Regions from separate parts of the Bacillus sp. PK6-025 genome, predicted to be linked through region 2. Evidence: riboswitches for the same ligand, from Rfam matches in the RefSeq annotation. Region 2 holds a riboswitch; each other region holds the start of a gene.
The links. Region 2 has a riboswitch for thiamine pyrophosphate ahead of thiC (phosphomethylpyrimidine synthase ThiC). Riboswitches for the same ligand answer to the same signal wherever they lie in the genome.
Positions count from the first base shown of each region.

Region 1: another riboswitch for thiamine pyrophosphate. It lies ahead of tenA (thiaminase II); the one in region 2 lies ahead of thiC (phosphomethylpyrimidine synthase ThiC).
Region 3: another riboswitch for thiamine pyrophosphate. It lies ahead of tenA (thiaminase II); the one in region 2 lies ahead of thiC (phosphomethylpyrimidine synthase ThiC).

Region 1 is NZ_CP096509.1:4,191,190-4,195,424, reverse strand. Features, by position in the region: gene aceA (isocitrate lyase) at 1-1,259, shown strand, start outside; gene M1D67_RS21415 (hypothetical protein) at 1,310-1,468, opposite strand; TPP riboswitch at 1,673-1,777, shown strand; gene tenA (thiaminase II) at 1,891-2,577, shown strand; gene M1D67_RS21405 (ECF transporter S component) at 2,574-3,173, shown strand; gene M1D67_RS21400 (ABC transporter ATP-binding protein) at 3,148-4,235, shown strand, end outside.
Region 2 is NZ_CP096509.1:961,309-965,543, reverse strand. Features, by position in the region: gene M1D67_RS04870 (ABC transporter ATP-binding protein) at 1-289, opposite strand, end outside; gene thiC (phosphomethylpyrimidine synthase ThiC) at 491-2,266, opposite strand; TPP riboswitch at 2,415-2,523, opposite strand; gene aroD (type I 3-dehydroquinate dehydratase) at 2,630-3,394, opposite strand; gene M1D67_RS04855 (TetR/AcrR family transcriptional regulator) at 3,521-4,090, opposite strand; gene M1D67_RS04850 (HXXEE domain-containing protein) at 4,200-4,235, shown strand, end outside.
Region 3 is NZ_CP096509.1:1,299,686-1,303,920, forward strand. Features, by position in the region: gene M1D67_RS06550 (monovalent cation:proton antiporter family protein) at 1-1,737, shown strand, start outside; TPP riboswitch at 1,797-1,905, shown strand; gene tenA (thiaminase II) at 1,989-2,690, shown strand; gene tenI (thiazole tautomerase TenI) at 2,665-3,276, shown strand; gene thiO (glycine oxidase ThiO) at 3,260-4,235, shown strand, end outside.

The DNA.
Region 1 (4,235 bases), 1.2 Mb from region 2:
AACAACTCGCAGAAAGCTGGGAGCATGAAGAACGCTGGAAAGGGATCACAAGGCCGTATCAGGCGGCTGACGTTATTCGGCTGAGAGGCACGCTTGAGATTGAATACACGATTGCAAGGCGCGGCGCCGAAAAGCTGTGGAAGCTTCTCCACACAGAGGACTTCGTGCCGGCGCTGGGCGCTTTGACCGGAAATCAAGCCATGCAGCAAGTAAAAGCCGGATTGAAAGCGATTTATTTAAGCGGTTGGCAGGTGGCGGCCGATGCCAATTTGTCAGGGAGCATGTATCCTGACCAAAGCCTTTATCCGGCAAACAGCGTGCCGGAAGTCGTCAAAAAAATCAACCGTACGCTGCAGCGCGCCGATCAAATTCACCATATGGAAGGAAAAGAAGACATCGATTGGTTTGCTCCGATTGTGGCCGACGCTGAAGCGGGCTTCGGCGGACAGCTGAATGTGTTCGAGCTGATGAAAGGTATGATTGAAGCCGGCGCCGCGGGAGTTCACTTTGAAGACCAGTTGTCGTCTGAGAAAAAGTGCGGGCATTTGGGCGGGAAAGTGCTGCTTCCGACGCAAACGGCGGTGCGTAATTTGATTGCCGCGCGCCTCGCCGCAGACGTGATGGGAGTCCCGACCATTCTTATTGCCCGTACGGACGCGAATGCGGCCGACCTGATCACAAGCGACGTCGATTCATATGATGCGCCGTTTTTGACGGGAGAGCGAACAGCGGAAGGGTTCTTCAAAACAAAGCCGGGTCTTGATCAGGCGATTGCGAGAGGTTTGGCGTATGCGCCGTATGCCGATTTGATCTGGTGTGAAACGTCTGAGCCGAATATTGAAGAAGCCCGCCGGTTTGCACAGGCGATCCATGAAAAATTCCCGGGCAAACTGCTCGCCTACAACTGCTCCCCTTCGTTCAACTGGAAGGCCAAACTGGATGACAACACCATCTTGAACTTCCAGAAACAGCTCAGTGAAATGGGCTATAAATTTCAATTTGTCACACTGGCAGGCTTCCACGCCTTAAACCACGGCATGTTTGAATTGGCCCGCCAATATAAGCACCGCGGAATGGCGGCGTATTCTGATCTGCAGCAGGCCGAGTTTGCCAGCGAAGTCCACGGCTATACGGCGACAAGGCATCAGCGCGAAGTCGGAACGAGCTACTTTGATGAAGTCGCCCAGGTTGTGACAGGCGGGACTTCATCAACCACTGCACTGAAGGGATCGACTGAAGCGGAACAATTTCAATCCTAAAAACGTAAAAAGCCGCCCGTCATGGGGCGGCTTGCTTGTTGTCTATCAAGTTAGCAATTGACATCATTGGAAGGGGCGGTAAAAGGGTTTTCCCTAATAACAGTCAGTGTCTGATGATTTTTGTTGTTTCTTTTGGCCGGCCGGTTGTCTTTGCTGAAAGAATAGAACAAATACACAGCCATTGTCAAAATCAAGATAAACATCATCATAAATATCCCCTCCAAATTTTTTTGTCTTCACTATATTAGACGAACAAGCCTGCAAAAGGTTTCAGAAAATTAACATTTTTCCATAAATATTTTTACCCGCTGCATCTTCTGTATGAAACCCGGCGGTTCTATACAAGAATAAAACTGAAAAACTCAGGTTGACATCATAATCATTGATGTGTAGAGTAAAAGTTAATGTAATAGGAAGTCCACTAGGGGAGCCGTAAGCCGGCTGAGACAAGAAGCGATCTTGGACCCTTTGAACCTGATCTAGTTCATACTAGCGTAGGGAAGTGGAGCCGGTGTCTTTATGATTTCATCATACAAAGGCCGCTCCATTTTGGGGCGGCTTTTTTGCGTAAAAAGCGGCTCGCTCCCCCTGTGCCTTCCTTATAAAACCGATTGCTGAGGAGGCTATCTACATGAGTTTTTCTGCAGAACTTCGCCGCGAGGCAGACCCTATTTTTGAAGCCATTTTTGAGCATCCGTTTGTATTGGGACTGGCGTCCGGCAAGCTGAAAAAGGAGCAGCTTATTCATTATGTGAAGCAAGATTACGAGTATTTGAACGCTTTTATTCAAATCTACGGAATTGCAATTTCCAAGTGTCAAAACCGGAAAGACATGGAGATGTTTCATGAGCAGATTTCATTTGTATTAAACAGCGAAGTGCACCCGCACAACAACCTGTGCCGGGCCGCGGGGGTGGAGTATGAATCTCTGCAGGGCTATCCGCTTGCGCCTTCTGCCCATCATTATATCCACCATATGCTGACGACGGCGCACGAAGGCACGCTGGGAGAGATATTAGCCGTCTTGCTGCCTTGTCCGTGGACATATTGGGAGATCGGAAAAAAACTGATGATGGACGTTCAGCCTGACCCGTCGCATCCATTTTATGACTGGATCTGTTTTTACGGAGACAGAACCGATTCAATCACGACGAAGTTTTGCGCCCGCCTGGATGAATGGGCCGAAACAGCGGGCAAGGCTGAAAAAGAAAAAATGAAGGAGCTTTTTTTGCAAAGCTGTCAGCTTGAATACGGCTTTTGGGAGATGGCTTATACAGTTGAAGATTGGCCTGTGGAAATGGAGGCGGTGAGACGATGAATTGGAACATGAAAGAAGTCGTGATGGCAGTGATCTTGTCCGTTGCATGCGGCGTCATTTACTTAGGATGGTCCACCTTGTGGATCCCTGTTTCAGCTATTGTCGGGCCTGTCGGAGCGAACTTTATGTTCGGCATTTGGGTGATCGCCAGCCCGATTGTCGCTTATATCATCCGTAAACCGGGTGCGGCGCTGATTGCCGAGACGGCAGCTGCGGCGGTCGAACTGCTGACCGGAAGCCACTTTGGACTGTCAGCATTATTAATCGGTGTGTTCCAGGGAGCCGGTGCGGAAATCGCGTTTGCGATCTTTCGCTATAAGCGTTACAACTTGTTTACCCTTATGCTTTCCGGTGCGCTTGCCGCGGTCGGAAGCATGACATACAGCCTGATGGCGAACGGTTTTGCCTACTATACGACGCAAACGCTGATCATGACGCTTATCATCCAAATCATCAGCGGCATTGTACTCGGCGGCTGGCTGGCAAAAGCCGTTGTCGAAGCGCTTGCGAAAACGGGAGTCCTGAATCAGTATGAGATCATGAAGGAACAGCGGAAGAAGGATGATGCCGATGCGTTCATTTCTCGGATGCAGTAACCTTTCCGTCCGTTTTTATCATCGTCCTGAAACAGTCCTAGACCGGGTCTCGCTGTCGATTGGGCAGGGAGAGAAAGTGCTGATACTCGGTCCGAGCGGAAGCGGCAAATCGACACTGTTGTCCGTGCTTTCCGGCATCATTCCTGAACATGTCGAAGCTGAGGTCAGCGGAGAGGTCAATCGCAGAAAGAGCGCCGGCGTTATGTTTCAGGATCCGGATTCGCAGTTCTGCATGCTTCATGTTGATGAGGAAATCGCTTTTAGCCTAGAAAACCGGTCCGTCTCCCCAAAAGATATGGACGGCATCATCTCGGAGCTGATGGAGCAAGTCGGATTAAAGATAGATAAGAAAACGCCGATCGAAACCTTGTCAGGCGGTATGAAGCAGAGACTGGCATTAGCGTGCCTGCTCGCTCTGGAGCCTGAAGTGCTGTTTTTTGACGAGCCGACGGCGCAGCTGGACCCGGCCAGCCGGAAAGACATCTTTGCCTTGCTTCGTAACGTTTCACGAAAAAGCGGACAGACGATGGTGTTCGTCGAACACGTGCTGGACGGCTGTATCGAGTGGATGGACCGCGTCATTCTTTTCAATGGAAAGGGACAGATCATCGCTGACGGAAAGCCGGAAGAAATCGTGAAACATTTTCAGCCGGAGATGAAAGCGGCGGGCATCTGGCAGCCGAAACTGTACCCTGCGGTATGGGAAGATGTCATCACACAAGATGATCATCCGCTCGCCGTCAAGCTCTCTTCTACATTGAAAATGAAAGAGGAGGAGGCGAAAAACAGGCCTGCAGCTGACAGAGACATATTGATCCGCGCAGACGACGCGGCGATCGGCTATCGGAAAAAGATCGTTGCCGACGGCATCACCCTTGAGATTCCAAGGGGAGAATGGATTTCGGTCATCGGCGAGAACGGGAGCGGAAAGAGTACGTTTTTAAAAAGTCTGATCAGGCTTGAAGCCGTCAAAAAAGGGCGCCTTTATCTTGAGGATCGGGAGCTGAAGAAATGGTCCGACCGGACGCTCTATGAGAAGGCCGGCTTTGTCTTTCAAAATCC
Region 2 (4,235 bases):
CGATATTTTGCTCGACCGTCAGCCATGGAAAAAGCCGATGCTCCTGAAAGATGAAACCTTGCTGAATCCCCGGGCCCTTGATTTCTCTTCCGTTCATGCTGATTCGCCCTTCATAATTCCCGTCAAGACCGGCAGCGATTTTTAAGAGCGTGCTTTTCCCGCATCCGCTTGGACCGATGACAGTCAGAAATTCGCCGTTTTCGACCGTCAGTTTCACGTCTTGAAGCACGCTTGTTTTAAGGCTGCCGTTTCCAAATGCTTTTTCATTTACACGAATTGATAAAGACATCTTGTTCCCCTTTCTTTTCTAAACTGAAAATAAAAAACTCTTATCCCAATTGAGATAAGAGCCTTCGGTTGACCGATCAGCGCTGATGGAATTTTCCGAAATATTAAACAACATACTAATTCATATTATTCCGACCTGTCAACCCCATATTATAAAAAAACAGATGAAAGGTTCCCCTTTCATCTGCAGTATTGCCCGTTTTTAACTGTAAATGCTGCCGCCTGCTTTTTTAAATTCCTTCGCCTTCTCTTCCAATCCTTTTTGAATAGCCTTTTGTTCATCAAGGCCGTTTTCCTTGGCATAGTCGCGAATATCCTGGGAAATTCTCATACTGCAAAATTTAGGCCCGCACATTGAACAAAAGTGTGCCGTTTTGGCGCCTTCCGCCGGAAGGGTTTCATCATGGTATTCAAGCGCTCTTTCCGGATCGAGCGACAAATTGAACTGGTCCCGCCAGCGGAATTCAAAGCGCGCCTTGGAAAGCGCGTCATCGCGGATTTGCGCGCCGGGGTGCCCTTTGGCAAGGTCAGCCGCATGGGCCGCGATTTTGTATGTTATGACGCCTTCGCGGACATCGTCTTTGTTCGGCAGTCCCAAATGCTCCTTCGGCGTCACATAGCAAAGCATGGCCGTGCCGTACCAGCCGATCATCGCCGCTCCGATTGCCGATGTAATATGATCGTAGCCCGGTGCAATATCGGTCGTCAGCGGGCCGAGCGTGTAAAACGGCGCCTCTTTGCAAATTTCCATCTGCTTGTCGACATTCTCTTTAATTTTATGCATCGGCACGTGTCCCGGTCCTTCGATCATCACTTGAACATCATGCTTCCAGGCGATTTCCGTCAGCTCGCCGAGCGTCTCCAATTCGGCAAATTGGGCCTCATCATTCGCATCCGCAATCGAGCCGGGCCGAAGGCCGTCCCCGAGCGAAAATGCGATATCGTATGTTTTCATAATCTCGCAAATCTCTTCAAAATGCGTGTACAGAAAGCTTTCCTCATGATGAGCCAAACACCATTGCGCCATAATTGCCCCGCCGCGGGATACGATTCCAGTGACGCGCTTTGCCGTCAGCGGCACATACCGAAGAAGGACGCCGGCATGAATCGTAAAATAATCAACGCCTTGCTCAGCCTGCTCGATTAATGTATCGCGGTAAATCTCCCAAGTGAGATCTTCCGCGACGCCGTTTACTTTTTCAAGCGCCTGATAAATTGGCACAGTCCCTACAGGAACTGGACAATTGCGGATGATCCACTCCCTCGTTGTATGAATATCTTTACCTGTGGACAAGTCCATCATCGTATCAGCGCCCCAGCGGATGGCCCATGTCATTTTTTCTACTTCTTCTTCAATCGAAGAGGTGACAGCGGAATTGCCGATGTTGGCATTGATTTTCACGTGGAAGTTGCGGCCGATAATCATCGGTTCGCTTTCCGGATGGTTGATATTTGACGGAATAATCGCCCGTCCGCTTGCCACTTCATCACGAACAAATTCGGGAGATACATGCTCTCGGATCGCGATAAATTCCATCTCGGGCGTAATGATCCCCTTTCTTGCGTAATGCAGCTGGGTGACATTTTGACTTTTTTTCGCGCGCAGCGGTTTTCGTTTCAACCCTGGATAGCTGTTGCTCGCTTTCTCTTTGCTTTTATAGCCGTTATCCTCCGGTCTGATTTCTCTGCCTTCATATTCTTCGGTATCGCCGCGCTCCCTGATCCAGGTCGCCCGCAAAGGTTTCAGCCCCTTAAGAATATCAACCTCTGCATTCGCGTCCGTATAGGGACCGCTCGTGTCGTAGACGCGGACAGGCTGATTTTCTTCGGCGCCAAATGAACCCGTCGTCGGACTTAGCGAAATTTCTCTCATCGGCACTTGAATGTCAGGTCGCGCCCCTTCGACATACACTTTGCGGCTCCCTGAAAAACTTGACATAATCGAGATGTTTTTTTGCTGTACTGACTCCTGTTTCATGTAAAAATCCTTCCCCTCTAAAAAATTGATCAGGACGAAACTCCGGAACAGCACCAGCACAAAAAAACCAGGCTCATATGATGAACCTGGTTTTACAGTCAGTAAAATCACTGGAAGACAGACGGACCATACCCATTCCCCATCTTCTCCCGAATCCTTTTTACTTCCCCACGCTGGTACGAACCAGATCAGGTCCAAAGGGTTAAGAAACACATGTTTCTCTCTCAGCCCGCAGTCGGGCACCCCTAGTAAAGCTATTCAATTCATTTTTTATCGTAACACACCGATTTGGCAAGTGAAAAGGATGGAAAAATATATGAATCTTTTTCACTATAAAAGGGATCAGAGCGGCGCACCCAATGATTATAAATTGCGATGAAGCACATCAAGTATATGTTTCAAATCCGTCGCCTCAATTTGGCCAGGTGCGGATGCTTTTTTCGCTGCGCCGAACGTCACGGCCGAGCCAAATACCTCTCCGGCGAGCCGGCTGATCAAGCCTTTTCCGGCCATCGACATCGTGATAATCGGCCGCTTCGCATACCGCTCATGCATCATATGAGTCGCCTCAAGCAACACCAGCACATCTGCCGGTGTTTCAGGCATCACCGCGATCTTAGGGAAATCGGCGCCAAGATCCTGGGCTTTTCGGAGACGGGAAACGATCTCTTCCGCTCTCGGCGTCTTCCCGAAATCGTGGTTGGATATAATGACAAAGACATGCTGCATATGAGCCGCTTGAACCAGTTTTTCCACATGATGCTCTTCATTGAACAGCTCGACATCAATCACATCTGCCAGCCCTGTTTTGACTACGGCATGATTCAAGGAAAAGTAAAATTCCTTACTGACTTCTTTTTCGCCGCCTTCCTCCGCGCTACGAAATGTAAATATCAACGGGATATCCTTTAAGATCTCCCGGATGTCAGCCAATACCTTTTTCACTTTGTCAACGTCTTCGACATCCTCAAAAAAATCCGCCCGCCATTCGGCAAGATCCGGATTAATCGATAGAAGAAAAGCAGCTTCTTCTTTCAATTGTTCATGCGTTTTTCCGATGAGCGGCACGCAAATTTTCGGGGCTCCTTCTCCGATAGCCACCCCTCTGATCTTCACCGTATTCAACAACGGCCTCACTCCTGTTCTCTATATTACAAGGGTCTTTGCATTAACGGTACCGAAGATTGGCCGTAAGCACAAGCAGAAATTAAGAAAGAAGGCTAAACGCTTAAAGCACTCATATACCAACAGAGATCACCTTTCGATAGCTTGCTTGTTTAAAAATGAATCTACTATTCCTTGCAGAATATGACTCATTTCTTCAGGAGTTTCCTTCCGGCCTCTCTCAAACCATTTTGAAAGGATGTTCCAAAAGCCCCCTGCGCTGAATGAAAGCCCGTACTCCAAGTCGATTTTGCTTTTAAAATGAAAGGTTTCTTCTTTAAATTTTTTATGAAGATCCGGTAGAAGTTCATTATATTTCTCAACAATCAAATAAAACAAATGGTTCTGATGAAGGGCTTGTAAAAAATCGGCATGTCGGCTCCAAAAGTTGAAGTATGCATGTCCAAGACTGGATAAGTCAATATGTTTTTCCTGAACAATGTAATTGGAATACTCACTGCAAAGCTGCTCAAAATAGCGGTCTAATATATCTTTTTTTGAATGGAAATGCCGATAAAATGTTCTTCTGTCAAGCTGCGCTTTTTCCGCTATCTCTGTAATGGTGATGTCTGAAAAGCTTTTTTCCTTCATAAGCTCCAACAATGATAGCGTCAGCCAGCTTTTAGATTGCTGAGCTGTTTTTGAGGGCATTTGCTTCATATTCTCTCTCCTGTCGCACTTTTTATGGCAATGTAGCACTTTTCGTTGGCTCATTGACTTTGTTCTCTATGAAATGTCACAATTGTGGCACATAAGAGGGGGAATGTAAATGGAAAACATGCAATTTATAGCTTGGATGCTGCCG
Region 3 (4,235 bases), 340 kb from region 2:
ATTATCATGGGTCTTATTATCGGAAAAAGCGGGTTCGATCTGGTCGCCCAGCACGATACATGGCTCGAAACTTTATCGATGCTCGGATTTATCTTTTTAATGTTTTTAAGCGGGCTTGAAATCGATTTTTCCGCATTTGAAAAAGGAAAGAAAAAGCAGCTGCTTCCAAGCGGAAAGGAAGCGCCGAATACATTTAAAACGGCTTCGGTCATCTTTATTGCCGTCTTTATTTTATCGCTCGGCCTTTCTTACAGCTTTGTCATGGCAGGATTTATTGACAACGCCTTTTTAATGACGCTGATCATTTCGACAATTTCGCTCGGGGTTGTCGTTCCGACGCTGAAAGAAGAGCGTCTCATGAAGACGAATATCGGCCAGATTATTTTGCTTGTCGCCGTCATTGCGGATCTTGTCACGATGATTCTGCTTGCAGTGTTCGCCTCAATCTACGGGGACGAAAACAGCAATATGTGGCTGCTGATGATCTTATTTGCCGCCGGCGTCGTTTTATACCTGTTCGGAAGGATATTTAAAAAGCGGCCTTTTGTCGAAGTGCTGTCAAAAGGAACGATCCAGATCGGCACAAGGGCGATATTTACGCTGATCATCGTACTTGTGGCGCTGTCCGAGTCGCTCGGTGCAGAAAACATACTTGGCGCGTTTTTGGCCGGGGTGCTTGTTTCGCTGCTTTCGCCGAACAAGGAGCTCGTTCAGCAGCTCGATTCATTCGGCTACGGATTCCTCATCCCGATCTTCTTTGTGATGACAGGCGTCAAATTGGACATTTGGTCGCTGTTTGGCAATCCGAAAATTTTAGTGATGATCCCGCTTCTGTTTGTGGCTCTGTTAATCAGCAAAGTCGTTCCGGTGCTGTTTTTGAAAAAGTGGTATGACATGAAAACCGTGCTGGCTTCCGGTTTTCTCCTGACTTCCACGCTTTCTTTGGTGATCGCGGCGACAACGATCGGCGAGCGCATCGGTGTCATTGACGCGCAGATGTCCGGCGCGCTGATTCTGGTCGCTGTCATTACATGCATCATCACACCGACCGGCTTTAAAAAATTAATGCCGAAAACGGAAAGCGAAAAAGAGAAAAAGACGATCACCTTTATCGGCGCAAATCAAATGACGCTGCCGGTCACGCTCGAACTTTCTCCGGAAGATTATCACGTCAGAATCCTGCATGTCCGGCAGGAAAAAAAGGAAGAAAATCTGGCGGACCCGGTGTTTGATGTTGAAGTTTTGCCTGATTATGAATACGAGACGCTTCAATCATTCGGCGTTTTCCAAACGGATATACTCGTCGTGGCCACTGGCAGCGAAGAGCGCAATACAGGGATCGCGCTTTTTGCGAAGGAGCAGAAAGTCGCGAGAATTATCGCCAGCGCAGATTCTCCAGACGCCGAATCCAGACTGAAAGATAACGGAATTGATACATTCTCCATTCTGCTTTCTACAAAAACGCTGCTGCGCGCGCTTATCGAGGCGCCTGGCGTTATGAAACTCCTGACGAACCAGGATGCGTCGCTGTATCAGATCAATATGAGCAATGAGCGATTTGACGGTGTTCTGTTAAGGGAGTTTCCGTTTACGGGAGATGTTATCTTCGTCCGAATTTTCCGCGGGGTGGACAGCATCGTGCCCCACGGGGATACAAGGCTGCAATTGGGTGACAGGCTGATCGCCACCGGTTCGCGCGAATATATTGCGGAATTGAGAAAAACGCTTGGAGACTGATGCTTGACCATTTTGCAATTCGTGATAAGATAAAAGTATAAACTGAATGAACAAGAAATGTTTTCCACTAGGGGAGTCCTTGATAAGGGCTGAGATAAAAGTGTGACTTTTAGACCCTCATAACCTGAACAGGTTCAAACCTGCGTAGGGAAGTGGCACGGTATTTGAGTATGTATTTATGCAAATTCCAAACCACTTTCCTTGCGGGAAAGTGGTTTTTTTATGTTCAGAATCGAAGGAGGAGCCTCGAAATGAAGTTTTCAGAAGAATGCCGAAACAGCGCTGCAAAATGGTGGGAAGGCAGTTTTGTCCATCCGTTTATTCAAGGGATTGGAGACGGCACACTTCCGGTTGATCGATTTAAATACTATGTCATGCAGGATTCCTACTATTTGACCCACTTTGCCAAAGTCCAATCCTTTGGTGCGGCATATGCTCGCGATTTATATACGACAAGCCGGATGGCTGAACACGCGAAAGGCACATATGAAGCCGAGATGTCGCTCCATAGGAAATTCACCGATCTATTGGGAATCACAAAGGAAGAATTGGAGTCGTTTCAGCCGTCGCCGACAGCGTATGCGTACACATCGCATATGTACCGTTCTGTCGTGAGCGGCAGTTTTGCGGAAATACTGGCCGCTTTGCTTCCTTGCTATTGGCTCTATTATGACGTCGGTGAGACGTTAAAAACGTGCAGGCCTGACAGCGCGATTTATCAGGAATGGATCGCGACATACGGAGGCGACTGGTTTAAAGAACTTGTGACAGAACAGATCAACCGCTTCGATGAGCTGGCTGAAAACGCCGATGAGAAAACGCGCGCGAAGATGAAGGAGAACTTCGTCATCTCCAGCTTCTACGAATACAGCTTCTGGGATATGGCCTACCAAAAAGAAAGCTGGTCAAAAAGCGGGGTGGATCAGCTTGCATCTGCACGCGATCACCGATGACAAGCACTCTGTGGAAGAGCTTGCTGCAAAAATCATCTCGATTCAAAATGCCGTTGACTTTATCCATATCAGGGAAAGATCAAAAAAAGTAAGTGAAATATCAAGTTTAATCGACTGCCTTGCCGAAGAAGGGGTTGATAAGCGGAAACTGATCATCAACGACAGGGTTGATATCGCTTTGTTTCATCACATTCACCGGGTTCAGCTGCCTTCACACGGCTTTTCCGTCAAAAGTGTGAGGAGCCGTTTTCCGCATTTGAAAATCGGAAAGTCCGTCCATTCGCCAGAAGAAGCGGTTCAGGCTGAAACTGAAGGTGCAGATTACGTGCTGTTCGGCCACATTTTTGAAACGGACTGTAAAAAGGGCCGGAAAGGAAGAGGAGCTCTCAGTCTGGCTGAAGTGAAGGCGGCTGTCCGCATTCCGGTCATTGCGATCGGGGGTATTACCGAACAACGACTGGCGGAAGTCAAAATGGCAGACGGCATCGCCGTGATGTCGGGGATCTTTTCTCATGACAGACCGGATGAGGCGGCCGCGCGGCTTGCCTGTCTCGCGAAGGGAGATTCATATGAGAAAGCGCTATGATACGATCGTGATCGGCGGAGGCATCATCGGGACATCCATCGCTTACCATCTTGCGAAAGCGGGGAAAAAAACGGCCGTGTTTGAAAGCGGAGAAGTCGGCAAAAAAGCGACGAGCGCGGCGGCGGGCATGCTCGGCGCCCATGCGGAATGCGATAAACCCGGTACCTTTTTCGAATTTGCCAGAGCCAGCCAAAAAGCCTATCAGCGGCTGACGGGCGAATTGAAAGACTTAAGCGGCATCGATATCAGAAAGCATGACGGAGGGATATTAAAGCTGGCATTTTCAGAAAGCGACCGCGAACACCTGATGCAAATGGCTGCACTGGATTCAGTGGAATGGCTTGAAGCCGCTGAAGTATATGAGCTGGAACCGCATGCCGGAAAAGGGATTCTCGGCGCTAATTTCATTCGGGACGACATCCATGTCGAACCGGCCGCAGTGTGCAGGGCATTTGCCAGGGGGGCCCGGATTCTCGGTGCCGAGGTCTTCGAGTTTACCCCCGTTTTATCGATCGAATCTGAAGCGGGGGCCGTCCGCGTCACTGCTGCTTCATGCACCGCGGAGGCGGAGCACGTTGTCATTGCAAGCGGTGTGTGGAGCGGTGCTTTCTTTAAACAGATCGGCATAGACAAAAGCTTTTATCCTGTCAAAGGGGAGTGCCTGTCTGTGTGGAATGACGGCATCCCTTTGACGAGGACGCTTTACCATGATCATTGCTACATCGTTCCGCGCCATAGCGGAAAGCTTGTCGTCGGCGCGACAATGAAGCCCGGGGATTGGAATGAACAGCCGGAACTTGGCGGAATCGAGGAGTTGATCCGAAAGGCCAAGTCGATGCTCCCTGACATTGAATCCATGAACATCGACCAATGCTGGGCCGGATTGCGCCCGGAAACAGGGGATGGCAATCCATATATCGGCAGACACCCTGAAAATGACCGGATATTGTTTGCTGCCG